DNA from 4 places in the Brevibacillus sp. HB2.2 genome. Region 3 is predicted to be linked to each of the others. Evidence: riboswitches for the same ligand, from Rfam matches in the RefSeq annotation. Region 3 holds a riboswitch; each other region holds the start of a gene.

Region 1 (7,271 bases), on a different contig from region 3:
ACAGCCAGACAATAGGCAGAACATCCCCTTGGTACATCCCCTTGACTTCCTCTGCGGTTAGCCGAATCCCTGTGGAGGACATCTTTTGACCTGATGGATCCTTCGTTGTTACCTCGAAGAGTTCCCTGCCGTTTTCTGGCGCAATCGGGGTGAATTTCTTCTCCGTATTTGGATTCACCTTGCCAGAAACCAAGTAATAAGTCGTGCCTTCTGTCAGCACAGTTACTTCTTTTTGATTGCTCCTGTCCAAAGCAAGTCCTGTCTTTGCAGCGACATCTTCACGAATATAGTTCGTACCGTTTACTGAGGCGACTTGCCCCGCTGCTTGTGGTGGCACTTCGTCCAGCTGATACCAAGGCTTTTGGATCGCCAGGATGTGATTATCAATCATGACCTTGGCTAAAAAAGGCCCCGCTAGCTCTGCACTCGTTCCCAGCAAGAGCAGGAACAATGCGCCTAGTATTTGCTTTTGAAATGGCCTGGCGTACTCGGTCAAACGCCCCCATACATTTTGTTTGCTCATGAAACGTTTTCCCCCTCTCTCAACCAGCCACATCCTGCTCCATTTGCTGACGACGGTACTGCTCTGCATACCAGCCGTTGCGCTGCATCAGCTCGTCATGTGTCCCCCGCTCGACGATCTGCCCCTCATCTAGCACGAGAATCAGTTGAGCGTGCTGTACGGCAGAGAGACGATGAGCAGTAATAATGGTCGTTTTATCCGCGCGCTCCTGTCGCAGATGACGAAGGATACTCTCCTCCGTCCGCGCATCCACTGCCGATAGTGAATCGTCGAGAATCAGAATCCCCGCATCCATCAAAAGAGCGCGTGCGATGGAAATGCGCTGTTTTTGCCCCCCAGAGAGGGTGACCCCCTTCTCCCCAACCATGGTTTGCAAGCCCTCTCTGAATTGGGCCAAATCTCTCTTCATCTCCGCAAGCTCCAGCGCATGCATCACTTCCTCGGTCGTCGCTTGTGGTTTCCCGAATGCAACATTTTCGGCAATCGTCCGTGAGAACAGCAAATGCTCCTGGGGCACATAGCCGATTTTTTCCCGCAGCGTATCGAACGCGAGTCCTTCAATTGGGATGCCCCCGATAAACAGGACTTGTTCCTTCATCTGATATTGATGCAACAAGGCACGGCACAACGTCGACTTGCCGCTTCCCGTCCTCCCGACAATCCCAAGCGTCTCTCCTTCACCCAAACGAAACGAGATGTCGGTGAGTGCTGGCTTGTCAGTGCCCGGATACGTAAAGGAAAAATGGCGTGCTTCTACGGTATTGGCGATTTGGCTCGTGACTGGATTCGCTGCCTCCGTCACATCTGGCTGCTCCACCATTAGCTCTGTAAAACGTTTGTGGGAGGCACCACCACGTTGCAACACATTAACCAGCCAACCAAAAGCGAACATCGGCCAAATTAAAAGTCCCAGGTACAAATTGAACGCAACCAAATCCCCTAAGGAGATAGCGCTAGTGAACACCAAATACGTGCCATAGCCCAGCCCGATCAAAAAGCTGAAGCCAATAATAATCGCGATCGTCGGCTCGAACAAGGCGTCGATCCGCGAAACGCTCACATTTCGCTCCAACGTTTTTTCACTCACCCGGCGATATGCCTCGATATCGGCCTTTTCCTGAACAAATGCTCTCAATACCCGAACGCCCGATACGGATTGTTGAACATGATCATTCATCTCTCCGAAGGCTTCCTGTGCCAAGTAAAAGCGATCATGCAGCAACTTTCCATAGTACGCCGTTGACCAAGCCAAAAACGGCATCGGGATCAGCGCAGCCAGCGTCAGCTTCCAATCAATCGCGGTCACCATGACGCCTAGCGTTAACACGGTCATGAACAACGCATCGACAAGCGTAAGCACCCCTGTACTCGCCGTTTGTTCAATGGCGGGAATGTCGTTGGTAGCCACGGCCATCAGATCACCACTGCGCTTGCGATGAAAAAACGACGGGGTCATTCTGGTCAAATGGGCAAACAGTCGCTCACGTAGCGTTCTTTCCAGAATCAAGGCTCCCCCATTTAACAAGTACCGCCAAAGAAACCGCAACCCATACAAGCTCACACCCAATACGAGCAAGATGACCACTGTTTGCGTCAAGTCAGCGTCCGTCAGGGAACTGTTGCGAATCGAATCGACCGTATCCCCGATTAATTTCGGCGGCCATAGCATGAGAACATCGATGACAAACAGCACAGAGATTCCAATGACGTATCGCTTCCAATAGGCACGAAAAAACCAAGATAATTGCCGAAGTGTCTGCATGTAAATCACCTCTATTTATTTAGACCTAACAGCACGACTAAAAAAGGGCTTGCGAATCACGCGCAGCCCTCTTGATCTGTCTTCACCATCGTAATTTACAGAATTTTCATTGTCAATCAATGCATACAGTTCAATCTAAGATTTTTTATCGGTTTTCCAGTCAAGCCATTCCTCTTTTAGCAGGCTGTAAGTGGCATGATCCACGTAATGATCGTAAAGGAATTCATTCCGGCGAAGTATCCCTTCCAGTTGAAACCCTAATCGTTCCGGGATCGATCTGCTCTTGTAGTTTTCCGTAGCAGCCTGAATCGTTACTTTTTCCAAATCCCATGATCCAAAGATTAACACGTCCAAGTAGGTCGCCACTGCTTCTGTCATCAGGCCCTTTCCCTGAAATTGCGCACCCAGCCAATAGCCAATGGACGTCTTTTTGTTGATCCAATCCACTGTATGTACGCCGACTGTACCAGCCAGACGTCCTTGGTACCAAATACCGTAGTGGATGCCGCGATTATCGTTGTACTGATGAATCGTCGCTTGGATGAATTGGCGAGAATCCTCTACCTTCTTCGTATAATTCAGCCACGGCAGCCATTCCATAAGATTCTCCCGGTTCGAATCCGTAAGCAAAAATAACTGCTCAGCATCGGCTAATTCTAATTGCTTCAAGTACGTATCTTCATTGATTGCTATCTGTTGGATCGTTTGCATACGAATCTCCCCTTTTCTTGGATATTTTACTAGAAAACGCCAAAATGAGCAAAAAGCGCCCGCCAGCAACAATAGGCGAACGCATATAAAAATGTCTTTTATTTTTTGCTATTGCCGATCTCTTCCGGCTTGAAAATGCCTGTCTCGGTAACGATCGCTGTAATGTACTTCGCAGGCGTTACATCGAACGCAGGATTGTACACCTTGATATCGTCTGGAGCTACCTGTTTGCCCAAGCCATGGGTAATTTCCTCGGCTGGACGCTCTTCAATCGGAATATCTGCGCCTGTCGGTGTGTCCAAATCGACGGAGGACAAAGGAGCTGCCACGTAAAAAGGAATGCCGTGAGCTTTTGCCAATACCGCTACCCCATAGGTACCGATTTTGTTGGCGACATCGCCGTTCGCTGCTACGCGGTCTGTCCCCACGATGACAGCCTCTACTTTTCCTTGGGACATGACCATCGCCGCCATGTTGTCGCAGATCAGCGTCACATCAATTCCTGCTTGCTGCAATTCGAATGCAGTAAGACGAGCGCCTTGAAGAACAGGACGGGTTTCATCCGCGTACACCTTCAGGTTCCAACCGCGTTCCTTTGCCAAATAAAAGGGAGCAGTAGCCGTGCCGTACGCTGCTGTAGCCAATGCCCCTGGGTTACAGTGCGTGAGAATTCCCATACCATCATGCAACAGAGTGAGCAGATGCTCCCCGATGGTTCGGCATACTTCAGCGTCTTCCTTTTGAATCGCCAATGCTTCATCGAGTACTGCCGCCTTCAACTCGGCAATCGACGCACCGCTTGCTTTTTCAACACGAGCCTTGATGCGATCCAACGCCCAGAACAGATTCACCGCTGTCGGACGGGAAGAGCCCAGGTAGTCTGCCTGCTGGTTCAATTCCTGCCAAAACTCGTCGTAGTTACTCGCTTCACTTCCACGAATGCCCAGGTAGAGCCCGTAAGCTGCCGCCATGCCAATGGCTGGTGCGCCACGTACTTCCAAGCGTCGGATGGAACCCCATACTTGCTCGGAGGTGGTCAAGTTCAAATAAATCGTTTCTACTGGCAGACGCGTCTGGTCAAGCAAGACCAATGCGTCATTCTCCCACTTTACAGGTGCCAATTGAGTGCTGGTTGTCATACTGCTGTAGCCTCCTGGTAGTAGCGTTCAGTTATTGTGCGTACGATGTCCGTGATATCTGTCGATTCCTCGATGCCGCCGCGACCGAGAATCAGCGCTTCTCCAATCGAGAGAGCCAGACGCTCTGCTTCTGCGCGAGTCTGGTCGTCTTCGATGGCATTCAGGTCCGCTACGCCTGCCAAGCCAATGACACGACGCAAGATTTTGCATCCGGCATAGCCTGCTGTATCCTGAATCAGGCGCTTCACGTAGCTTTGCCACAGTCCTTCGACATGGGCGCTGCGCTCTTTGGCGTGCTTGTGCCAGAGTTGAACGAATTGTGAAACGAATTCATTCCAGACATCCTCGACTGTTTCCAGTAAGTATTCGCGGTATGCTTCCCGTTCTCCTTGATCTTTTTGCAGACCGTGCTGTCCTGCGTAGTTGAGCAGCAGATTGGCAATAATCGCTCCAATGTCAAAGCCGATTGGGCCGTAGTAAGCGAACTCTGGATCGATTGCCTTTAGGCTGTTTTCCGTGATGAAAATACTTCCAGTATGCAAGTCACCATGCAGCAGCGCCTCCGATCGCGTAAGGAAATCGTATTTCAGCTTGGCGATTTCCAGCTTCAGCGGCCTGTTGTTCCAGATCGCCTCGACTTCGCGGCGGATCAACGGGTTGAAGTCGTTGGTAGGCGCATTTTCATACGGATCGGTAAAGACGAGATCTTCTGTTATTTTGCATAATTCTGGATTTATGAATGTTCCGACTAGCGTTTTTTTATCGTATGGATGTGCGCCCAGATCGGATGTGAAGAATAACGTTTGCGCGAGAAAACGGCCAATCTGCTTCGCAAATAGCGGATACCGCTTTCCTTCGATCAACCCTTTGCGCATGATGATATGGTCCCCAACGTTTTCCATGACGGTCAACGCAAGTTCCCCATCGAAATGATACACCTGTGGCACCAGGTCTGGAACGTATTTGTGCTGAATCCGGAGTGCCTCGCTCTCGATGCGAGCCCGATCAATCGTAAGCGGCCAAGATTCCCCCACAACGCGGGCAAAAGGCAGTGCTTGCTTGACAATGACGCTCTTACCGGTTGCTGGCTCTTGAATGTCAAAAACCAGATTGAGGTTGCCATCCCCGATTTCTCGGCTGGTCAGCTCTGCTCCTTCGCTAAAAAGACCCGGTATTCCTTTTACGTACTCCACTGCTTCCTGTTCAGTCAATGCGCGATATGCCATGATTCCAAAACTCCCCTCTACTTATTTTTCCTCTATCTCTACTTGTTTTGTTTGTGTCATGAGAGCAAAAAAGACCTCTTTTCCCGAAGAAAAGAGGTCGCTGTCGTCACGTGTAAGAACCGTGTTGATGTCCCCCTTATCTTCCAGACCACTTTTGTTTCTGCAGGAATTAGCACCGTGCATGTCGCCTGTTAATCAGTCGCTTTCTCGCGTCTAAATGGCGTCATGTCGGTTGCCGGGTATCATCGGGCCAGTCCCTCCACCTTCTCTGGATAAGGTATCCAAAACGTATTCGGTTTTTGATTTAGTTTGAATCATACAACCAACGCTTCCACGATGTCAACACCCTTTTGTGCAAAAATTCGCACCTTGCTATCAGTAGCTGTATTGTGTTCCGGATGCCGCAGGTCGCTCCCAATTCCACCAGTCTACCTTGCCTAAAAACGCTGCTGTTATCGACTTTTCTGCCTTGAGCTTCAGCAGTTCTTTCGTAGGTCCGGTGAGGACGGCTCCGTAAATGCGAACCCCGTATTTCTGTATGTGACTGTATCGCTCTGCAATCTGTATATCTCTGCCAGGGAGTAAGGATTTTCCGATATCACGAGCCAGTTCCTCTTGCTCTGACAAATAACTCATCTCCTCCAGATAGTTTGCGATTACTCTGTCCCCAGCCCCTTTTTTATATACACCACCGTAATCCATTTCTCGCTGGGCAAATCCCCACACTTCCCCGGAACCAAAAAGCACATCTCCGCTTTCAGCTTGCTTGAGCTCTACCCCTGTATCTATTGCAAGCCAGACTGTATCTTGACCTGAAGAGGTAACATGGCGGGTAACCAGCTTATAATACTCCTCGTACGTCAGAAAGTGGTCAAAGGATATCGCAAGCTGCGAAACCGTTCCTTCGGGCAGCTTCTCCATTGTCGTCCAGGCAGCTGAGGTGAGAGACATGGTATCCTCCGTTTCCTCCTCTGCCGGATAACGGAAAAACAACTTTTGCTCCCTGACCCCGTTCGTCCATTGCGGCTTGGCATTCACATTCCACAGCACATTCGTACTCTCAAAACGACCCGCATTTTTTTCCTCTCCCCCAACCCGCTCGCTTAGTTCCATGCTGATGTTTCCGTACAGCAATCCGACCTGTGAACCACTCCCCCCCACTCTCACACCTGGCTGAGTAAAATTGACCATCGACTTTGCAACGCGGAACAGATCTTCATGCATCAGCGATCCCACCCAGCCATTCAGAATCAGCAACACAACTCCGGCCAGAAAGGGAAGCCCTATGGTGAATCCTGCGTTGGACAACCGATTTTTCCATTTCCCCCGGCGAACAATGGCACGCTGTTTTTCAGCTGACAGTGTTTCAGACTGTTTGGTTTTCGCGTTGTCCTCTTCTGTTTCTTCCCCCAACAAAAGCCTTTCCAACCGCTGTGCGTACTCTTCGTCAGCGGCTATTTCTTCCTCGAATTGTTTCGAATCCTCTGCCGTCATTTCTCCACGCAAATAAGCAAGCAACCTTTGCTCGCGATGATTCTCATCCTTGTTCATCACCGGATTTCCTCCCTCCACAACTGCCGCATCTTTTGTCGTCCCCGAAACAAGGAACGCTTGACGTCTGCCAGATCGATACCGAGCACCTCTGCCATTTCCGCGTAGGAAAACTGCATGGCAGACAACAAAATGACCTGTTTCTGCTTTTCCGGAAGTTGCTCCAAATAGTCATGGGCCACTTCCCACAGCTCTTTGTTCACGACATGCTCTGCCGGATCAACCGCCAAATGATCAGGTCGCTCTGGCAAGGCTACTACAAACGCAAAGCGTTGTTTTGTCTTCTTGCGATAAACATCCACGAAAGCGTGATAGGCCACCTTGAACAGCCAGGGCCGTACTTTTTCCCCACGGTAGTC
Region 2 (7,271 bases), on a different contig from region 3:
ACAAAAAGAAAAAAGAAAAAGGGAAGCAGAAAGATAAGCATCCCAACGGCAATGCGTATGGCTATTGGAAAAAGCACGGTAAGGAATGGAATGAAGATCACGATGATGACGATCATGACGAGGACAGAGACTAGTCTCTATCATTAAGGCCGTTGCTTGTAAGTCTCGACGTACTCCACCAATTGTCTGATGTAATCCCCCAAAATGGGGATCGAAAGAAATTGCGTCAAGAGGGAGCCGAGGAAAGCCAAAACGATAGCAGTACCAATCGTCAATCCCAGACCCCGGGCAAGACCTGCGAGGAAATTGATCCAGAGCAGCTTGCGCGGGGCTGTGTAATTTTGGATCACATCTGCTAGTCGGATATCTTCTAAGAACATCGCAATTTTGTGCATCCGCTCATTTACCTTCCGAACTTCCTGAAGCTCTTCAAGTACTTGGTCAATTTGCTGCATGAGGCGATCTGTAGGCGACAAGCTGTCCATCCCCTTCCATCATTCGGTATCGTTACCTACCAGTCTAGGGAAAAAGACAACCAGAATCAAGGTGGAGAGGAAACGTTTGCCTATCAGCTATGCGAAGGGTAAAATGAACGTACTAAACGTTTGATAGGAGGCTTTGAAATGGCTGAAACTGTTTCCCAAACTCTTTCCGAAGATTTATTCAAGCTCTTGCAAAAGGAGCGTTTTGTTACCTTGGGCACAGTAGACCATGAGTCAGGAGCACCATCGCTCAGTTCCTTGTCCTGGACGTATGCTGTCAGCGCCGATACGATTCGTTTTGCCGTGGATAATCGCTCACGTATTTTGGCTAATATTGCGAAGGAACCGCAGGTTGTCCTGCATTTGATCGGTGCGGGCTCGTCTTTCGCCATTAATGGTCGTGCTGTCGTTAAAACAGACCGCCTAGAAGGTGTTCCGCTCAAGCTGGCCATGGTAGAGATCAAAATTGAGGCTGTTCGTGATATTATGTTTTACGGTTCCCGTATTTCCGCAGAACCACAATATGAAAAGACGTATGACAAAAACGCAGCAGCGAAGCTGGACAATCAAGTGATGACCGCCCTGAAGGATGCAAATTAACGGGTGGAAATAAATTGTTGACAAGAATCCTGCCGATCCATTAGTATTAGGGTCAATCGAATTGAATAGCAATCTTCTTATCCAGAGCGGCGGAGGGACTGGCCCGATGATGCCCGGCAACCAATCACCTGTATTTTAACAGGGAGATAATGGTGCTAATTCCTGCAGAGTTATCAAACTCTGAAAGATGAGAAGGATTTGCTTACGGTGACGTAAACAAAGCCTTCTTTCAGAGGAAAGAGGGCTTTTTTGATGCCCTCGTACACTATTGGAGGGAGAGAAACAGACATGAAATTGGAAACAAAGTTGATTCAGGCGGGAGTAGGCAAAGACGAAAAAACAGGGGCGGTGAGCTTTCCTGTTTACTATGCAACGGCTTATCGTCATCCTGCCTTGGGCCAGAGCACTGGCTATGACTATACGCGCACAGCTAATCCTACTCGCACCATTTTGGAGGAGACCATCGCTATAGCGGAATCAGGAGATGCAGGATTCGCCTGCGCCTCGGGAATGGCCGCTGTTCATACCGTCATGGGCTTGTTTTCCCAAGGAGATCATCTGATTGTTTCGCTCGATCTGTACGGGGGAACCTATCGATTGTTCGAGCAAGTGCTCTCTCGTTACGGTCTGACGTTTACGTACGTGGATTTGCGTGACATTGGAGCACTGAAAAATGCGATTCGCCCAGATACAAAGGCCATTTTCGTCGAGACACCAACCAATCCGCTCATGCAGATTACCGATATTCGAGCAGTAGCACAATTGGCGAAGCAGCACAGTCTCCTGACGATTGTAGACAACACTTTCTTAACCCCGTATTGTCAACGCCCACTAGAGCTTGGTGCAGATATCGTCTTACATAGTGCGACCAAGTATTTGGCAGGACACAATGATGTGTTGGCTGGACTCATCGTAACAAAAGGAGAAGAGTTGTCGGAAAAAATCCGGTTTTTGCACAATTCAATCGGTGCTGTACTCGGACCTCAAGATTGCTGGCTTCTCATTCGCGGGATGAAAACATTGGCATTGCGGATGGAGCGCCATCAATCCAATGCCTTGATTGTAGCGGAAAAGCTGCGTGAGCATCCGGCAGTAGCGGAGGTATTTTATCCGGGTCTGTCCGAGCATCCGGGACATGAGATCCAGGTGAATCAAGCGACAGGGCATAGTGGGATGGTATCGTTCCGCGTACGCGATGTGGAGCAGGTGGGGGTATTCCTGCAAAATCTGCAAATCGTGTCCTTTGCCGAAAGCCTGGGGGGTGTCGAGTCATTGTGTACGTATCCGGCGACGCAGACTCACGCGGATATCCCGCAAGAAGTCAGAGAGCATGTCGGTGTTTGTGATCGATTGTTGCGGCTGTCGGTTGGCATCGAGCATCCAGATGATGTCGTAGCCGATTTGTTTCAGGCCTTGAATGCTAGTTTGGTCGTAGGGGGGAGTGTACGATGAATTTTGCCACCAAGCTCCTCCACGGTTCCACTTGCATTGACCCGTTCACAGGTGCGTCGTCGGTTCCGATTTATCAAGCTTCTACGTTTCATCAGGCTGATATCGATCAGCCATGTGCATTCGATTATGCCAGATCAGGCAATCCGACCAGGCAGGCTTTGGAAGAAGGCATTGCGACTCTAGAAGGAGGCGCACGCGGTTTCGCGTTCTCATCTGGCATGGCTGCCATTTCCAGCGTTTTCATGCTGTTTTCTGCCGGAGATCATGTTGTAGTGGCGGAAGATGTATACGGTGGCACGTTTCGGTTTTTGACCAAGGTATTGTCGAGAATGGGCATCTCTGTAACGTTCGTGGATGCGACAGAGACAGAAGCCGTTCGTGCGGCCATTACACCGGCAACAAAAGGGGTTTACCTGGAGACCCCCTCCAATCCCACCTTAAAGGTGACAGATATTGCAGCGGTTTCTCGTATCGCGAAAGAGCACGGCTTGCTCGTCATCGTCGATAATACGTTCCTTACCCCGTATTACCAGCGACCATTGGAACTTGGCGCAGATGTGGTCATTCATAGTGCAACAAAGTTTATCGGAGGGCATAGCGACGTCGTGGCTGGTCTGGCCGTGACCAGGGAGGCTGCATTAGGGGAGCAGCTCTACTTTATCCAGAATGGCATGGGAGCGATTTTGGGTGTGCAGGACTGCTGGCTCGTGATGCGTGGGCTCAAAACATTGAAAGCCCGACTGGATGTGAGTACGAAGACAGCCGCGGACTTGGCTGAGTGGTTGTCTACGCATCCACAGGTAAGCCGAGTTTACTATACGGGACTAGCGGATCACCCCGGTCACCTGATTCAAACACAACAAGCGACTGGTCATGGGGCTGTTCTTTCCTTTGATGTAGGGAGCCGTGAGCGAGCAAAAGCGCTGTTTGATCGCGTGAAATTGCCGATTGTGGCAGTCAGCCTCGGGGCAGTGGAAACGATTCTCTCGTATCCAGCTACGATGTCACATGCAGCGATGCCCGCTGAAGAAAGAGCTGCAAGGGGAATCACAGACGGTTTGATCAGATTGTCAGCTGGTCTAGAGGATTTCGATGACTTGGTGGCAGATTTGAAGCAAGCACTGGATCATTTGCCATCTGAAGCACCAGTCCATAAAGAAAAAGAGGTATTCTCCCGGGCTTAAATCCGGGGGATACCTCTTTTTGTTTATGGTGTGCCTGTACGATTTGCGTTGATTTTGTTTTGTCCTTGTGGCTCTTTGTGCATGCGTTTTTCTTTTACTTGGGAAGGGGTTTCTTCACGAGGCTGCACACTGCGTGGCAGTTGGGGGATGATCCGACCTACCATATCCGCCAACTCTTCGGTAATTCCGGCAATCGGATGGCCACGACGAATATCATCTCTCATTTCCCGTAAACGCTGGACGATGGCAGGGTCTGCAGTAACGACAGCATTCGCTCCTTGGGGGTCTTCTTTCAGAGCTTCCGCAACTGTATACTTAATGACGCCAACTTCTGGGCGATCCAGATTCGGATCCACAGTAATACCGACTACCGCATATTTGCCCAAGACCACAGCCGTGGCGCTGTGCACCCTTTTCACACGTGTTGCTAGTTGGGCGAGACGATCAGCGGTGGCTTGGGAAGATTGATTATAAGCAGGCTCGGGAGCTGTTTGCTGAACACGCTGAGTATGAGTGGCATGCTTCGGCTGTTGTGCAGCCTGATTCGTCGGGGGTATATTGCCTGACGTACATGCTGTAAGCAACAAGCTAAAACCGAGACAGTAGATCATGATCCGTTTCACAGGCATTCTCCCTTTCCCAGTATTGCCTTCCTTCGTTAGGAGGGCAGGGTTACAAGTATTTTGTTCTGGGCTGTCCATTTTCATTCTGCCAATGGGTCGTCTATCTCTGTCTACCTGAACATAGACTGTAGTACATCACGTCGCCGCACTTGAGCATCCCTCCAAAAATTGCATAGGGTATATAAGAAGGGTAATAGGAGGCGAGATTTTGAAGAAAATCTACGTACTGGACACCAACGTACTCCTGCAAGATCCAAGGGCGATGTTTTCTTTCGCTGACAACGAAATCGTCATACCAGCTGTCGTATTGGAAGAAATCGATTCCAAAAAGCGGTACATGGATGAAATTGGCCGCAATGCTCGGTACGTATCTCGGCTCTTTGACAGTTTTCGTGAGCTGGGGCAATTGCACACTGGCATTACCCTTGAAACAGGTGGATTGTTTCGAGTGGAACTGAATCATTCCTCTTTCCACCGCCTTCAAAAACAATTCACGGAAATGAGTAATGACAACCGGATTTTAGCGGTTGCACTAAACTTACAAGAGGAGGAAAACGGAAAACCACAGCCAAGACCAGTCATTCTGGTAAGTAAGGATGCGCTTATGAGAGTCAAGGCTGATGCATTGAATATTTCCGCAGAGGATTTTCTTTCGGATCGAGTTGTGGGGGAGTTCTCCAGTATTTACCCGGGGTATCAGAAGATGATGGTAGCGTCCGATATCATCAAGACTTACTATGCGACAAAAAAACTGCAGCTGGCCTCCTGTTTTCCGCGCTATCGCTTTTACCCTCATCAATTTTTAGTGCTGAAGGACGAATGCAACCCATCCATTTCAGCGATTGGAAAGGTCGACCCAGACGGAAAGATGTTAGAAATGCTTGTATCAGATGATGATCCGATTTGGGGCATCCGAGCCCGTAACGTGCAGCAACGGATGGCAACCGAATTGCTGCTACGAGATGATATTCCTTTAGTAACCATGACCGGTAAGGCCGGTACAGGAAAAACCTTGCTGGCATTAGCAGCGGGCCTGCTGCAAATCGAAGACCAGCAAAAATACAAAAAACTGTTAGTGGCAAGACCTATCGTTCCACTTGGAAAAGACATCGGTTATTTGCCCGGCGAAAAAGAAGAAAAGCTTCGACCGTGGATGCAACCGATTTATGATAATTTGGAATATTTGTTCAACACGAAACGCCCAGGTGATCTGGATAAAATTTTGGCAGGCATGGGGAGTTTGCAGGTGGAAGCTTTGACGTATATTCGGGGGCGCTCCATCCCTGAACAATTTATTATCATTGATGAAGCGCAGAATTTGACAAAGCATGAAGTAAAGACGATCCTGACGAGGGTGGGGGAGGGCTCGAAAATTGTGCTAATGGGTGATCCTGAGCAGATCGATCATCCGTATCTGGATGAGAGCAACAACGGTTTAACCTACGTGGTAGAGGTATTTAAAGACCAAAAACTGGCTGGACATATCCAGTTGGAAAAAGGCGAACGGAGTGTGCTTGCACAGCTGGCCGCAGATTTATTGTAAAGAGGATGTATGAAAAATCACGAGGAGGTCATACTATATTTGTCGAGCCCGATGATTCATGTGAGTAAACGGCGAAATGCCTTGCAGGAGGCGAAGATCCGTGGATAATCATGATCAAGCAATCGACGAAAGTCGTATGGAAATACACCGATTCCTTTAGCTACTTTTCTCTACGATGGAGGTTGAAGAGCCAAAGAGAATAACCGGTAGAACCCCATAAGCAATTCGGGCTCGACAAGGACCGCTCCTCATTGGAGCGGTTTTCATTTTTGGAGCATTTGGCAGGCAAAAAGAAAAACGCGGATAAACAATCCCGCGTTTTTGTCCGATTTCCCTTATTTAGCAGCTGCGATTGCTTTTCGCAATGACGAAATACATCCGATGTGCATTCCTTCATGGAAAAGAGTGAAGACCATCATTTCCCCATAAGTATGCATCGTGCCTTTGTCTCCTAGTTCAAACGGCTTTGGCAATGGATCATTCAAGCGGGAGTGAAATTCTTCTTTGATACGTACATGCTGTTCCTTTAGCTCGGCAGCAAAGGCTTCGAGGGAAGGTGCTTCTTTTTGCCAATCAGCAGGTTTGGTTCCTGGAGCGAACATGGCTGCGTAATGCGGAGGACATTTCATTCCTTCTGGTCCGAAGAGCAAGTAATCTTGTGTCAGGAGAATATGGCCAATATTCCAGCGAATGTTGTTTTGAAAGCCATTTGGAACCACATCTGCTTTTTCCTCGGTTATTTCCGTCAATCTCGCCAAAAACATTCCGCGAATCAAGTCGTACTGATTCCATACAAAAGAAAAGTCCTGCATAGCAACCCCTGCCCTTCCTTATATTTACATACACTTCACATCTTACCGCATAAACAACAAAGGGGAAATATACAAACTGCAAAAAAATCTGCAAGTTGTCCCTCCAATTCCATACATATGTAAAAAGGAGGGAAGATGATGGTTACGTTGGATTCATCGATTTCTTTTTTGATTTATATAACTGCGGTGTCCAGCGCGGCAGCAGGGGTTACAGAAGCTTTTAAATCAGTCATTCCCTTTTTGGCGACGGACTATGAGGCGAAAGAAAATTGCTGGGAGGATGAGTATCACGCCGCTCGATTGATGCACTACAAGCGATTTTTCAATTTGGTCATTTCCGTATTGGCTGCTGGTGTCATTTTTGGCATGCTAGGTCTGGATCCAGCCCTTATTTTAACGGGGGCGGAATCCGCTTATGTAAAAAATTCGTGGCAGTTAGGAACATGGATGTGGGGGATTGTTGCGGTGTTTGGCTCGCCTTTTTTTGCATCACTCCTCAAAATACTAGAGAGCTTCAAACAATCGGTAGACAACAATCTGCCTCCGAATCGACCGCGCCGCAAAGTCAGCGGAAC
Region 3 (7,271 bases):
TTTTGCACTGGCGCTACCTGAACCTCTAAACGGGGTAGTGTCTGCTGTCATCGTCACGCAAACCATTGTAGAGCTGATTGGGGAACTATTCTATATTCGTCTTGTTCCACATGTACTTTTACGAGAGTCGAAGGGAAATGCTGATTAAACGATCTACAAGGGGTGGTGTCAACTTCATTCATACCACCCCTGGTTCTAAATAACTATTCCAGCTCTGCTAGAAAGTAAGATCCTCCACCAATCTTATACTCGCTATCCTTGCCCCCTCCTGTCAGCCTCGCAAAAAACGGTCTTTGCCCGCGTTTTTTCCATGCAGTCTGCGCCATTCCCTCCTCAGTCGGTTGGCAAAGTACTACATTTCCACCCGGAAGTTCAAACGCTTGGCAGATAGCCCCCAGTTCTTTATCGTGGAATACTTCGCTCTTCTCCCACCCAAACCAGCTTTGCCAACATGCTGTTGCTTCTTCCAGATCCGTCACGGCATACCCTACAGACTTGAGTTGGGCAGCACCATTCGGATGTGCGCCAATGATGCCGCGGTTAGTCAAATCCTCTCTTCTCTCTGCATCGGTTTGCGACCATTCAATGAGAAAGGGTGGGAGAAGAGTACTCTCAGCATCTTCGAGGAACAACATCCGCCATCGAAGCGTCGTGCCATCCTCACGTGTACGACTTCCCGCAACAGGTCCCGTAACCTGCAAGCCTTGGCTTCGCAAGCGCTCTGCCCACGCATCCATCTCGTTGGTCCGAAGCGCAATCTGGCCAAATCCTTCTCCCTTTGCCTCATCTTCGATGCTTTGACGTATGAGCGGATTCTCTGATTGTCGAGCAAGCTCAGGGTGTTCAACCGCCAAAAACTCAACATAGGAAAGCCCGAAATAACTAAGGCTATTCCATGTCCCCCAAGACGCATGACGCCCTCCAGCTACCGCATGAAAACCCGCTTGGCAAAATTGCTCTGCTGCTTCCTGAGGAGTCCGATGTACAAAATGAACCAAATGATCAAAAGTTAATTGCACCTTTTTTCTCCCCTTTTTCGTATTACTTATAGGATATCAAAATTCATTTATGTAAGGATAGAAAGACAAGGGGGAAAAATGAACGAGAACAGATCAAGCCGGATACATGCTCGGCGCAAGCGCTCACGCAGAAAATGGGCACGTGTGGGAAAGAACACGCTCCTCTTTAGCGTGTTGGCCATCTTCGTCGTCGGAACCTACTACCTATTCCAAACTGCCATGGATAGAGAACATGCCAACCCGAACACCCAGCCTGCTCCTGATAATACCGCGAACCAAAAGTCTTCCGTGCAGCTCACCTTTGTCGGTGACATTATGATGTCAGGAAACGTTGAGAAAACCTTACTTGCAAACAGCTATGACTACCCATACAAACATGTAAGCTCGCTCTTTTTGCAAGATGATATCACCATTGCCAATTTGGAGACGCCGATTACCGCCACAGGTGTTGCTGCTCAAAACAAGGAGTATGTTTACAAATCATCGCCACTTGCTGTTCCTGCCATGAAAAACGCTGGAATTGATGTGGTGAATCTGGCCAATAACCACTCCATGGACCAAGGCATTCCGGGATTGCTGGATACCTTTGACGCTTTAGACGAAAACCGAATAAAATACGTCGGTGCCGGTAAGGATGCCAGCCGCGCCTATTCACCTGTTTTCCTAGAAAAGAACGGCATCAAGATTGCGATTCTCGGCTTCAGCAGGGTCATTCCCGAAACGAGCTGGTTTGCAGGGAATTCCCAACCAGGTATGGCCGCTTCCTATGATCCTACACTAGCAGTGAAAGCGATTCAGGATGCGAACAGCCAAGCGGATCTCGTGGTGGTGATTGCACACTGGGGCAAAGAACGCTCCGATTATCCTGTCGATCATCAAAAGGAGCTGTCTCGTGCCTACATCGATGCTGGTGCAGATTTGGTTGTCGGCGGTCATCCCCACGTACTGCAAGGCTTTGAACGATACAACGACAAATGGATTGCGTATAGTCTTGGCAATTTCATTTTCACACGATCAAACGAACCCAAGACTTGGGAAACAATGGTCCTGCAAGCAAACTGCTCCAAAAGTGGTGATTGTGAGCTGACGATGCTTCCCTATCATGCAGAATTGGGACAGGCTGTACCCATGAATGAAAGCAACGGAGCTGCCCTATTAAAGCGCATTGAATCCATTTCTGAGCATGTCGACATACAAAGTGACGGGCGTGTGCAGCCACGTGTAAAGGCAGTGGAGACTGCTCCCTGATAAAAGAAGCCGTTTACGCAGATTCAAGAATAGGGAAGCAGCGCACTTCTAAGCCAAAATCATTTTTCAATAAGGACTCATGCTGTTCACTGATTCCCGTCACAATCAACCCTGCGCGCAAGACGCCCCCCAAATCGAATTGAACTTTTAGTTTATGCACGTTCACTCCTGCCTGCTGAAGGAAATGCAAGACACGATCTGGCGTCGCAGTATGACATGAGCCCTCCAGATAACATAGGACGTGTTCTGCCGAATCCACCGTGCCTCCAGCTTTGTCAGCCGTTTTTTCTTTCCAGGTAGGATGCGGTGTGAATGGCTGTGTCAATAAATAGGCCAAATCCTCCACGACTGCACTTGCTGTTGGGAGCTCTCCTGCCCCTCTTCCTGTAAACAACAAGTCTCCCACGATGTTGCCGGATAGCTGGACAGCATTAAACGCATCGTGGATTTGCGCCAACGGATGGCTCAGCGGAAGCATGGTTGGTTCAACAGATAGGCGAATGCCTTTTTCGGCTTGATAAGCCTGCGCGATCAGCTTAATCCGGTACCCTAAGTCGCTTGCAATCCGAATGTGACCTGCAGACAAATCTGCAATTCCTTTGCGAACAACATCCGCTAAAGGCAGCGATTCCCCATAAACAAGCTGTGCCAGGATATACAATTTGTACATAGCATCAAAGCCTTCTACATCCGAACGAGGGTCTGCTTCCGCATAGCCCAGCTCCTGTGCTTGCTTGAGCACCTCCTGGTAGGAGAGCTGCTCTGCTTCCATTTTCGTCAAAATGAAGTTCGTTGTTCCGTTGAGAATACCGCGAACGCCTTGGATATCGTTCGTACGCAGGAACTGCCGGAGCACACTCAAGATCGGGATACCCCCAGCCACACTCGCTTCATAGGCAAGATGCACTTGATGCTGATTTGCCAAATCGACTAGCTCTGTTCCTTTTTTCGCCAGGAGTTCTTTGTTGGCGGTTACCACATGGCAGCCCTTTTCGATCAAAGCACGTACGTAGTCATAGGTAGGTTCTACACCGCCCATGACCTCCACCACAATATCCACATCGCTTCTCAATACATCCTCAAAATCTGTCGTCAGTAAAGCCGGGTCGACATGAACCGCCCGCTCTTTTTCCGAGTCACGCACCAATGCCTTGACGATCTCAATTCGTTTTCCCAGACGAGAAGCCAGCTTCTCCTGTTGTGAACGGATCGTTTTGATTACGCCCCCACCCACTGTCCCCAATCCCAATAATCCCACACGTACTACTTCTGCACTCATCCTGACCACCCCATACTCCGAATTTTAGATAAAAAGAAAAGCCATCTTCGATAAGAAGAAGGCTTGATAGCAGCTAATGCTCCCCCTCCTTATCTCCCAGGACACGTATATGTCCTGCAGGAATTGGCACCTTGTCACAAAATATACGTGACGGTTGCCGGGCTTCATCGGGCCAGTCCCTCCACCTCTCTGGATAAAGAAAATATGAAATTAAAAAAACCTTCTTCGCTAAGAAGAAGGTTGATCTACTAATAGAGTAACCCGCTTCTTATCTTTCGAGACGAAACGTCTCGCAGGAATTGGCACCTTGTTGCAATATGCAACGGTTGCCGGGCTTCATCGGGCCAGACCCTCCACCTCTCTGGATAAGAACCATTTATGCTGTTGAGCTTTATTCTAAGAAATTCCAAGGCAAGCGTCAACAAAATTCTTTCTTTTCTGATTGCAAGCTGATTTGGCAAGGATTTCATTTGTGGGTGAACAGGCTTTCTACCTCTTCCATACTGCAGCAAGCACAATGAAACACGCCCTCCTGGCATTCCTCAAGCTGCTCTTTTTCCACAACATATCCGCACCATTGGCAAATAAAAAGTTGCATCATTGCTCGCCCTCCTTTTCTATTATTCTGCCCAAAATAAAAAGAGCATTTTCCGCTCGACCGTAATGATCGTTAGAAAATGCCAGAAAAGGAGGGGCATACATGTCCACTCGCTGTTTTTCGCAAGCCATCTCTAACACCTCCCTATCTCCCGTAGGTCTATCAGTGTTGTCGAAACAGGCAGGTCTCCTGACTATGGGTTCATCGCCTAGCGTCGCCTTCCCCGTCTATTTTGATAGACCAGTGGCTTGTTGGACGCTGACTCCCCTCTTACAGTGGCGGGACCGTGTCGGATTTGCACCGAGCTTCCCTATTATCCTTGTGGCGAGTTGGTTACGCCCTAAGGAACCTGTTTCCACCTATGAAATTGTCTATTTTCACTGCTACCTTCAGATTTTACCTTACCCCAAATACCGCTCTTTCAAAATGCGAGTGTGATGAGCTTCATGTCCAGCAATCACATAGGCCAATGTCCTTGCAGATAGCTTGTTTCCGTTGGCAAGTCCTGTACGCAACCACGCTTCTGGAGAGATCCCTCGCACCAAAGCGATGGTGGAAGCACGGACAGCCTTATACTCTTCCAGTAAATCAGACAGGTCTCTTAGCTGAAAACACCCGTGTTCAACAAAAGCATTCTCATCAAATCCGACGAGGGGTGTCTGATCTCCTCTTGCGATTCTCAGCAAGCGGTAGCTCATGATGCGTTCTGCATCGATGAGATGACCCAACACCTCTTTAACCGTCCATTTGCCTGGCGCATACCGATAATCAATTTGCTCGGGGGCAAGGGACGAAAATAACGCGACGATCCTCTCTCCTTGCTGCGTGAGGATCGTTTGGAACTCCCCCTCCGGTACAAGACCCATGTAATAGTCAAAATAAGCAGCGTATTCATCGCGCTCTGGTCGTCTGAGCATATGTTTCCCACTCCTCGTCATTCAGTTTCAATAGACAAGTTACTATGTAAACCTTCAAACAATAGGACCCTTGCCGGGGCTGCATCTGTGCCAACCAGCTTGAGTGGTGCAGCTACCAGAAAATACTCGCCTGGCGGGACCTCTGCTAGCCGCAAGCCTTCCACGACAATGACTCCCGCCGCAAACAATTTTTTATGTGTGGGGTGACCTTCCTGGCTGCGTTCGATTCCAAGTGCATCGGTACCAATGCCACGAACCCCCAACTCACTTACATATTCCGCCCCTTCTTCAGACAGAAAGATAAATTCAAAGGAGAACGCCTCTTCAAAAGAGTTTTTCGTTTTAAACAGGACAAAATCTCCTCGCTCAAGATCGAAGCTCTCCAAGTCAGCGCGAGTGATCCTGTCCTCGACCGCTGTGAGATCAAGAACTTTACACTTGCCCACTAGCTTCTCCAAGGAAATACTCTCAAATGTATCACCAGCATTGACCATGTGCAGGGGAGCATCCACATGGGTACCCGTGTGGAGGTCCATGTCGATTCTCGATTCTGTTACATAACCGTTGGTAGCGGTACGTATTTTCGGCTGCTTTTCAGGCTTGTTTTTATACACCGTCATTCCTTCGTACACGGTGGCGGTCACATCATACATTTTCATCCCAAACGCCCTCCCTTTTGCCTACTGTTTTTTTCGATCCGCTGGAAAAACAATCCCCATCTGCCTTCTCGCTTCATCCATGACCTGCATGGCCATTTTGGAAACTTCATGCGAATTCGTTGCAGATTGTCTGGCCCCGATCTTCGCCAAGTGTAGGAATTCTCTTATTTCATAATGCATGGTCTTCGGGGTCTGCGGCCTTGCTACTTGCTCGGTTCGACCGTCCCTGTAACGAATGTCCACTTCTTTGAGATGGTTGATTCGATCGATCACCATCGTTGCGTCCTCCCCTTGAATTTCTGCTGGCTGATAGGAGGTCGTAATTTTCGAGAAGCTAATGATGGCATCCATCTCTCGATACTTCAACAACATACTGCCTTCTCCGTCCACTCCAGAATCAAGCACGATTCCTTCTGCTTTGATCACGTCTGGTTTGCCAAAAAGGATGAGTAACGGATAAAGACAATAAATACCAATGTCCATCAAGGCTCCGTTTGAAAAAGCAGGATCAAAAGCACGTAAAACCTTCCCTTCGCGGTAGGCGTCATAGCGCGAAGAATATTGGCAATTGCTAGCAATATAACGTCGTACTTTTCCCAGCTTGTGCAGGTTGTCTTGTATCGCAAAAAAATTCGGCAACAGTGTAGATTTGACAGCTTCCATGAGCAGCACGTCATTTCTTTTCGCTGCCTCGATCATTTCTTCTACCTCAATCGCATTAGAAGCCAGGGGTTTTTCACACAATACGTGCAGCCCCGCTTCCATGCACTGGATCGCTTGTTCCGCGTGGCAGGAGTTGGGGCTTGCAATATAGACCGCGTCGATATTTTTGCTTGTAACCATTTCTTCTAGGCTGCTATAGGCGAATGGAGCATGGTACTTGTCCGCGATTTCTTTGGCGCGTTCGATGGTACGTGAATAAACAGCCTGAAGAGAAAATCCTTCTACTTCTTGACCAGCCTGGATAAATTCCTCGGTGATCCAGTTCGTTCCGATTACGCCAAATCGCATCTCATCCGCTCCCTTTTCTTTTTCTATCTCGTTGCAGTGACTGGCAGTCGTTCTTCGACCTTATCCAGCCACCACACGAATCCGTCTGCTGCAAGCAATTGCTCTGCGGCCTTTGGTCCGAATGAGCCTGCTTCGTACGTAAAGAGCGGCACCAAATTTTCAGCGAAGGCTTCCAAAATCGGTGTCACCCACTCCCACGACAGCCGGACCTCATCCCAATGCGCAAAGTAAGTGGAATCCCCTCGGAGTGCATCGAACAAGAGCAGCTCGTACGCTTCTGGCACGTCTTTTGTCCCTGAACTGAAATCTACCGTCACCGGCTCAATCTTACCGCTATTTGTCGGATTCTTACTATTTACCTGCAAAGCAATACCTTCATTTGGATTCACACTGATGATCAACAAATTAGGCGATGGCGTTTCATTTTGCTCTTGATATAGCTTTTCGTGCGGATTTTTGAACTCAATGACGATCCTGGTTGATTTCTCTTGCAGTCTTTTTCCCGTGCGAATATAAAAAGGTACCCCTTCCCAAAACGGG
Region 4 (7,271 bases), on a different contig from region 3:
ATGGATCGACTTTCCGTCCAAAAATACTTGTCCGCCGGTTGGTTTCATAATCCGCGCGAGAGTTTTGAGGATCGTCGATTTACCAGAACCGTTTGCACCAACTAGGGCAGTGATTTTTCCAGAAGGAATGCTGATGTTCAAGTCTTTGACAATGGAAAGCTCACCGTATCCGATGTCCAGCTTTTGCGTGTATAAGCGCTCCACAATGGGCCAACTCCTTTTTAGGAAAGTATGTACATGTATGTGTAAACAAAGACAATGATAATCATTTTCACTAAGATAAAGTATATAACGGAATGAGGTCAAATTCAATATGAAAAAGCCAACCTGCTCACATGCGTGAACAAATTGGCCTTGGGTTAATAAATGATTATCCAGTGTTAGTAGGTGATATGGGCGATAATCCCTTCATCGTCGTCCAATACCAGCTCGATACCGGCCGAATAAGGGTTGCGCTGCATCTGGGTATCCAGGTAGTAGCGAATCGCTTCAATCATGTTAATCTCGACGAAGATTTGTTGGCGATCCATCCAGTGTACTTCAGCAGAGAAGCCATACTCCTCGTCCCACATCAGCTCGACGGAGATGTCTTGTGGCTTCAACTGCTTTTTGAAAGCTGCATGAATGCAAATCGCGTTAATGATATCTTGTTCAGAAAAAGTTATCTTTTCCATGCGTTCAGTTCCTGTTCTTTCTCACGCTTGTTTTTGAAGTAGACGAACGCTTTGCGGATCAGGATAATCACTGCGAGAATCGCCATCAGGTTGATCATGAAGCCAAGGATGGAGCCCAGGATACCCATGTCACCGAATAGGGATCCGAACAGCAAACCAGCCAGACCACCAATCATGAGACCTTTCATGAATCCGCCGCTTTTGCTTGCGGTAGCAGCAGGAGTTGTTGTCGTACCTTTATTGGTTGTTGCGTTTACATTTGAATCGGCTTTGTTGGGTGTTTGTGTATTGGTAGGTGTCGTATTAGAGTTAAAAGATTTTTTCCCGGACTTATAGCCTTTCGCGTCGGCGTGATCAATGAATCCTCCGGCCGGAGCGAGTACGAGCATTACGGCAACCAACATCATGATGAGTTTTTTCATGTTATTTGAGTAGCACCTCTCATTTGAATGACTTGTACATATAAGTCTACATGAATATCGAACGAAATTCCAATGCACTTTCAGTGACGATCGGTTTAAATACCTACAAAAAAGCCCCTGACAAGCGATCTCGTCAGGGGTTCTTCGATTTACGCGCTCTTTTTCAGTTTTCGGGCTGCCCAGTTACCCAACGATTGAATGAGCTGGACCAAGACGACGAGGATAATGACGGTAATGATCATGACTTCGATGTCCCATTGCTGGTAGCCGTAGCGCAAGGCGAGATCGCCCAGTCCGCCGGCACCAACTGCGCCTGCCATTGCAGTAGCACCGATCAAACCGATGGTCGCGATCGTCAGGCAGAGGACGATGCCAGGCCGTGCTTCACGCAGCATGATGCGAAAAATAATCTGCGTCCGGGATGCACCCATCGCTTGGTACGCTTCGATCACGCCGCGATCTACGTCATGCAGGGCCGTCTCCATCAGGCGTGAGATGTAAGGCGCCGTATAGACGATGAGCGGCACAATGGCTCCTTCAATCCCAATCGATGTGCCCACGATCAACTCTGTAAAAGGAATGATTGCAACCATCAGGATAATAAAAGGCAACGAACGCACAATGTTGATGATCGTATTCAAGGTGTGATAAATGATTTTGTTCGGAAAAAGGTGGTTCGCCTGTGTGATGACCAACAAAATCCCGAGCGGAATCCCGATCAGTGTCGCAATGAACAAGGAAAACCCAACCATGATGACGGTCTCTTGCAGGGATTGCCCGAATACCGGAATCATTTCAATCAAACGCTCCATTAGCTCCGCACCTCCTCTGGTGACACAATATCTACGCGGTAGACGGATTCGCGCAAGAAGCGAATGCCATCTTGAATGGGCTGGTCTTCACCAGAAATGTGCAAAAGCAAAATGCCGAGCGCCGTTCCCTTAATGGTCGTAATTGAGCCGTATAACAGATTGGTGCTAATCGGAAAGCGTGCGGACAAGGTGCCTAGAACAGGATCGAGAGCGGCATCTCCGCGAAAAGCAACGCGAACAATTTTGGAAACGGGTCCGGATTCTTTTATCTTGGACAAAATCTCCTGTGGTACCTGATCATCAAAAACCGTTTTGATAAAATTACGGGTCGTTTGCTCTTGCGGATTGCTGAACACATCCAGAACAGAGCCTTGCTCGATGACGACGCCGTTTTCCATGATGGCTACTTGGTCGCAGATTTTCTTAATGACCTGCATTTCATGGGTAATCAGCACGATGGTCAGGTTGAACTTTCGATTGATGTCGAGCAATAGCTCCAGAATGGATTCGGTTGTTTGCGGGTCGAGAGCGGAAGTCGCTTCGTCACAGAGCAGAATTTCCGGATCGGTCGCAAGTGCACGAGCGATGCCCACCCGTTGCTTTTGTCCACCGGATAGCTGAGAAGGATAAGCGTTTGCTTTATCAGACAAGCCAACCAAGCCGAGAAGGTCTTCTACCTTGCGCTTTATGACATCTTTGGGGACGCGATTCATCCGCAAGATTTCCGCCACATTGTCAAAGACATTATAGGAAGAGAGCAGGTTGAAGTGTTGAAAAATAATCCCGATCTTTTTGCGAGCTTGCCGCAGTTCTTTTTCCTTGAGGGTCAGCATGTTCTGGCCATTGACGATCACAGAACCGCTGGTCGGCTTCTCCAATAGGTTGATGGTACGGAGCAGGGTACTTTTCCCCGCTCCGCTAAAGCCGATCACCCCGTAGATTTGCCCTTTTTCCACCTGCAGGGATACGCCCTTCAATGCTTCTACCTGCTTGTTTCCTACTTGATACGACTTATGAATATCGGTTAGCTGTATCATAACGAGTTCTCCTTGTTGTTCTTGATGTTCCTGGCTTCGATCTTACCAGGACGGCAGTACAGCTCCTTCAAAGCGTTCGTCGATGAATTTTTTCACTTCTTCCGAGCGGTAGATGTCCACCAGCTTTTTGACGGCTGGGTTGTCTTTGTTGGTTTCGTTGACTGCCAAGATGTTTACGTATGGAGAGTCAGCCGTCTCAGCGAAGATCGCGTCTTTTTTCGGGGAGTAGCCAGCTTCCATCGCGAAGTTCGTGTTAATCGAAGCAACCTCTACGTTGCTCAGCGAGCGTGCCAGGAAAGCAGCCTCGAGCTCTTTGAATTGCAAATTTTTCGGATTTTCCACGATGTCCAGTGGTGTTGCAGTGTCACCCACGCCATCCTTGAGCTTAATCAAGCCAGCTGCCTGATAGAGCAGCAAGGCGCGTGCTCGGTTGGTCGGGTCATTTTGAATGCCGACAACGCCGCCTGCCGGGATGTCCTCGACTTTTTTATGCTTGGTGGAGTACAGGCCCATCGGGTACGTCACGGTTTTTCCGACCTCGACGATCTTTGTTTTGTGATCTTGATTGAACTTCGCCAAGAACGGGATGGTTTGGAAGCTGTTTACATCGAGATTTCCTTTGTCGAGAGCTTGGTTTGGCTGTACGTAATCGTTGAAAACGATGACTTCGACGTCGAGCCCTTTGCCTTTGGCGACTTCTTTTACTTTGTTGAGAATCTCTTCGTGTGGGCCGCCAGTGACCCCCACTTTGAGTGAGGTTTGTTCAGCAACAGTGCCGCCGTTAGCAGGCGCAGCTTCTTGGTTGCCCCCGCAAGCCGTTACGAGCGATGCAGCGAGCAGTAGTGTAGTGAGCAGTAGACCAGTTTTTTTCATGAAAATACCCCTTTTCTCTGGATGTAAGATGGAAAAGAAAAAAGCCTCTTCCGACAGAAGAGGCGAAAACTGCAAGTATGTAACCACACTGCAACAATACCTCTCTTATCTGTCGGAATAATTCCGCTGGATTTGGCACCGTATCGTTTGCGATAGGTTGCCGAGGTGTCATAGGGCCAGTCCCTCAACCTCTCTTCATAAGAGAATGTGCTATGAAATTATCATTCCAAACATTGTTGTTAATTCTTATTTGGATAGTTGGATTATAACGACTGATTTTTTCGGTGTCAACAGTTTTTGCAAACGAATGACTTGGTGGAAAAATGTGAAATTGATCTAAATACGAATATTCTATTGAAGAATGAAAAAATCATATGTATAATGAGAACGAATGAACCCGATGCCAGCTATCGCAGGTGATGACATGACTCTCGTGGACTCCAATGAAACTAGAAAAAAGCTGTCTGCCATCTATAATGAGATAGCAAAAGAGTTGTTCGGATTTGGAACGACTTTGCTCCGAGTCACGATTGAAAATCAGATGATTACGTTCCAAGCTAAGCATCGCCGCTCTCCGCGCTCACAAGCGTTGGAAGGAGAAGCACCGGCCCTCAAGCTCGAAGTCGATTTTCGCATGTCCCTTCTTTATAAGAAGAGACTGAGAGAACGACTGGAAGAAGAGATGGGATTGCCGTTGGAAGCCGTGCTCAGGGACTATGATGCGCCTACGCAGTGGGCGATCACGAATGTTATTTTAGCTGAATCAGAACTGAATACCTGACGCAATCGTTCGGATTTTCTCTTTTGATCTATCTTAAGGGGAGACCGTAGACTTTGCGTAAAAACGGGTGTCACTTCTCTTTGTTTACGAAGGAAAGTGCTCTTGTTTAGAATGATACGTTCTAATCAAGGGTACTTTTCTTTTTATTGTATCACCATATTTTGTCATCAAATGAACCCAACTGGAGGAGAATTACAATGAAGAAATTACTTGCTGGAATCCTGTCTTTTTCTATGATGTCACTGGCACTCGCTGGCTGTGGCAGCAATGATCAACCAAAAGTGGGGGGAGCTGGCGGCGAAGCAAAGGGCGAGCCACAAAAGCTGGTCATCTCCACATGGGGCTTCTCCGAAGACTTTTTCCGCAAAGAAGTATATGAGCCGTTTGAAAAAGAACATAACGTGAAAATCGTGCTGGAAATCGGGAACAACGCAGAGCGTCTGAACAAGGTCCGCCAAGGAAGCTCCGATGTAGACTTGATCTACCTCTCTGACTACTATGCACAGCAAGGGATTGAGAGTGGCGCATTTGAAAAAATCGACCGCAGCCGCATCCCGAACCTGGATCAAATCTACGACATCGCCAAAGCACCACTGGGCGAGGAGTACGGTCCAGCTTACACGATTGGCCAATTCGGGATTGCCTACAATCCAAAGCTCGTAAAAACCGAGATCAAGGATTGGAAAGATCTGTGGAACCCAGAGCTGACAGGCAAGCTGACACTGCCAAGCATTACGTCCACAACTGGCCCGATGGTTCTCGACAGTGCGTCTGCGGTCGCGGGCAGCAAGGAATTTAACGAGGATCAAGCCTTCGCAAAAATGAAAGAAGTCAACAAAAATGTCGTGAAGTTCTACGATAAGACCTCCGAATACGTGAACATGTTTGGACAAGAAGAAATCGGCGTAGGACCGATCATGGAAATGTACTTCAAAGACATCAAAGCCGCTGTTCCAGAAGCTGTTTTCGTACAACCTGCAAGTGGCGGATATGCGGTTATGAATACGGTTAACATCGTAAAAGGCTCGAAGAACAAAGCACTCGCAGAAGACTTCATCAACTATCAACTGAGCAAAGAGGTTCAGGAGAAAACAGCAAAAGCGAAAATCGATTCCCCTGTAAACAAGACCGTTCAACTGACAGAAGAAGAAGCAAAAGGTGTAACGTACGGGGAAGAAACCGTAAGCAAGCTGAAAAAGCTGGACATGAAATTCGTAAACGAGCACTCCAAAGCATGGATTGACCGTTGGAATCGTGAAATCACGCAATAACGTACGATAGAAAAACAATGGGCGAGGGTATAGACAATTCGGATATACCCTCGTTTTTCAACGTATAGGAATTTGTATGAACGTGAGGAGGACCACTTGTGAAAAAGATCATTCTTGACGTCGATACGGGCATTGACGATGCGCTTGGCATTATTCTCGCTGTGAAAAGCGGGCAATTCGATTTAGTTGGCATTACTACGGTGAATGGCAACGTGTCGCTGCGAAAAGCCACGGAAAACACGTGCAAAATTCTTGATTTCCTGCAAGTCGGCGAGCAAATCCCTGTCATCTGTGGAGCGTCTAAACCGTTATTGCGGCCGTTGTTTTTCGAGCATGCCGTACATGGTGAGGATGGTTTGGGCGGTGCCCTTGCCGGAGTTCCGATTTACAAGGAACCGACTGCTGGCTTTGCCCCTGATTTCATTGTGGAAAACGTACTCGCTCATTCTGGAGAAATTACGCTCGTCATGACGGGGCCGCTGACCAATTTGGCTTTGGCGGTGAAAAAATGTCCGGAGCTTGTTCAACACGTCAAGGAAGTTATTTTCATGGGTGGAGTGGTCCGCGAGCATGGCAATGTGACGCCAGTTGCGGAATATAACATGTACGTCGATCCAGAGGCAGCGAAGGTCGTATTTCATGCCGGATTCCCGCAATTGACGTTGGTTGGTCTGGATGTAACGCGAAGAGTGCTACTGAATGAGGAGCATATTCGCGGGCTAGGAGATACCCCGATGGGCGAGTACGTGAGACAGAGTACGTCTGATTACCTTCATCGCTATTTTCAGCGAAATGGCATCTATGCGTGCGCCATGCATGATCCGTTGGCTGTCGCGGTCGCACTCGATCCGAAGCTGGTGAAGACGCAGAAACTGTATGTAGATATCGAAACGAGAAGTGAGCTGTGTGATGGGCAAACGGTTTGCGACTTTCAAAACCGCCTGAAAAAAGAACCGAACATAAACGTCTGTCTGGACGTAGATGCAGATGCGTTCTTTGCGCGTTTTCTCGGCGCATTGAAAGCCTGACGATACCGTGAACAGGAGTTAATCAGATGAGAAAAACGGGTCTTTATTTATTGCTGTTGCCGGGTGTGCTGTTTTTGACGCTGTTCATGGTCATTCCGATCGTGATGACGATTGCGTCCACCTTTTATCAAGAGGGTAGCTTTACGATCCAAGGCTATCTCCAATTTCTTACCGATGCGTACTTCCTGAAAATTATGCTGACAACGTTGCAGGTCAGTCTGGTCACAACGATTGCGTGTGTTCTGATCGGTTTTCCTGCCGCGTACTACATTTCCAAGCTCGGCCCACGCAAAAAAGGCATCCTGCTGGCATTGGCGATTTTTCCTTTGCTGACCAGCTCTGTCGTGCGGTCGTTCTCTTGGATGATTATTCT

The links. Region 3 has a riboswitch for S-adenosylmethionine ahead of HP401_RS08285 (homoserine dehydrogenase). Riboswitches for the same ligand answer to the same signal wherever they lie in the genome.
Region 1: it holds a riboswitch for S-adenosylmethionine, as region 3 does, so the genes downstream of both, mtnK (S-methyl-5-thioribose kinase) here and HP401_RS08285 (homoserine dehydrogenase) in region 3, are expected to answer to the same signal.
Region 2: it holds a riboswitch for S-adenosylmethionine, as region 3 does, so the genes downstream of both, HP401_RS13015 (aminotransferase class I/II-fold pyridoxal phosphate-dependent enzyme) here and HP401_RS08285 (homoserine dehydrogenase) in region 3, are expected to answer to the same signal.
Region 4: it holds a riboswitch for S-adenosylmethionine, as region 3 does, so the genes downstream of both, HP401_RS03040 (MetQ/NlpA family ABC transporter substrate-binding protein) here and HP401_RS08285 (homoserine dehydrogenase) in region 3, are expected to answer to the same signal.

The regions. Positions count from the first base shown of each region.
Region 1 covers NZ_JABSUV010000010.1:127,499-134,769, forward strand. Annotated here, with positions in the region: gene HP401_RS09710 (ABC transporter ATP-binding protein) at 1-523, opposite strand, end outside; gene HP401_RS09715 (ABC transporter ATP-binding protein) at 543-2,285, opposite strand; gene HP401_RS09720 (GNAT family N-acetyltransferase) at 2,421-2,996, opposite strand; gene mtnA (S-methyl-5-thioribose-1-phosphate isomerase) at 3,095-4,135, opposite strand; gene mtnK (S-methyl-5-thioribose kinase) at 4,132-5,361, opposite strand; SAM riboswitch class I at 5,495-5,640, opposite strand; gene HP401_RS09735 (anti-sigma factor) at 5,737-6,912, opposite strand; gene HP401_RS09740 (sigma-70 family RNA polymerase sigma factor) at 6,912-7,271, opposite strand, start outside.
Region 2 covers NZ_JABSUV010000015.1:39,489-46,759, forward strand. Annotated here, with positions in the region: gene HP401_RS13000 (hypothetical protein) at 1-134, shown strand, start outside; gene HP401_RS13005 (DUF5665 domain-containing protein) at 144-485, opposite strand; gene HP401_RS13010 (pyridoxamine 5'-phosphate oxidase family protein) at 624-1,082, shown strand; SAM riboswitch class I at 1,157-1,276, shown strand; gene HP401_RS13015 (aminotransferase class I/II-fold pyridoxal phosphate-dependent enzyme) at 1,371-2,534, shown strand; gene HP401_RS13020 (trans-sulfuration enzyme family protein) at 2,531-3,718, shown strand; gene HP401_RS13025 (YhcN/YlaJ family sporulation lipoprotein) at 3,742-4,347, opposite strand; gene HP401_RS13030 (PhoH family protein) at 4,550-5,884, shown strand; gene HP401_RS13035 (DinB family protein) at 6,220-6,696, opposite strand; gene HP401_RS13040 (hypothetical protein) at 6,835-7,271, shown strand, end outside.
Region 3 covers NZ_JABSUV010000009.1:20,483-27,753, reverse strand. Annotated here, with positions in the region: gene HP401_RS08300 (arsenic resistance protein) at 1-148, shown strand, start outside; gene HP401_RS08295 (VOC family protein) at 204-1,019, opposite strand; gene HP401_RS08290 (CapA family protein) at 1,098-2,267, shown strand; gene HP401_RS08285 (homoserine dehydrogenase) at 2,281-3,546, opposite strand; SAM riboswitch class I at 3,633-3,746, opposite strand; SAM riboswitch class I at 3,812-3,918, opposite strand; gene HP401_RS30145 (hypothetical protein) at 4,013-4,147, opposite strand; cobalamin riboswitch at 4,307-4,512, opposite strand; gene HP401_RS08280 (DinB family protein) at 4,546-5,061, opposite strand; gene HP401_RS08275 (cyclase family protein) at 5,079-5,720, opposite strand; gene HP401_RS08270 (Gfo/Idh/MocA family protein) at 5,742-6,731, opposite strand; gene zwf (glucose-6-phosphate dehydrogenase) at 6,755-7,271, opposite strand, start outside.
Region 4 covers NZ_JABSUV010000003.1:95,435-102,705, reverse strand. Annotated here, with positions in the region: gene HP401_RS03065 (ABC transporter ATP-binding protein) at 1-204, opposite strand, end outside; gene HP401_RS03060 (YxcD family protein) at 381-674, opposite strand; gene HP401_RS03055 (hypothetical protein) at 662-1,096, opposite strand; gene HP401_RS03050 (methionine ABC transporter permease) at 1,246-1,908, opposite strand; gene HP401_RS03045 (methionine ABC transporter ATP-binding protein) at 1,908-2,945, opposite strand; gene HP401_RS03040 (MetQ/NlpA family ABC transporter substrate-binding protein) at 2,988-3,818, opposite strand; SAM riboswitch class I at 3,921-4,022, opposite strand; gene HP401_RS03035 (hypothetical protein) at 4,243-4,599, shown strand; gene HP401_RS03030 (ABC transporter substrate-binding protein) at 4,797-5,870, shown strand; gene HP401_RS03025 (nucleoside hydrolase) at 5,969-6,898, shown strand; gene HP401_RS03020 (ABC transporter permease) at 6,925-7,271, shown strand, end outside.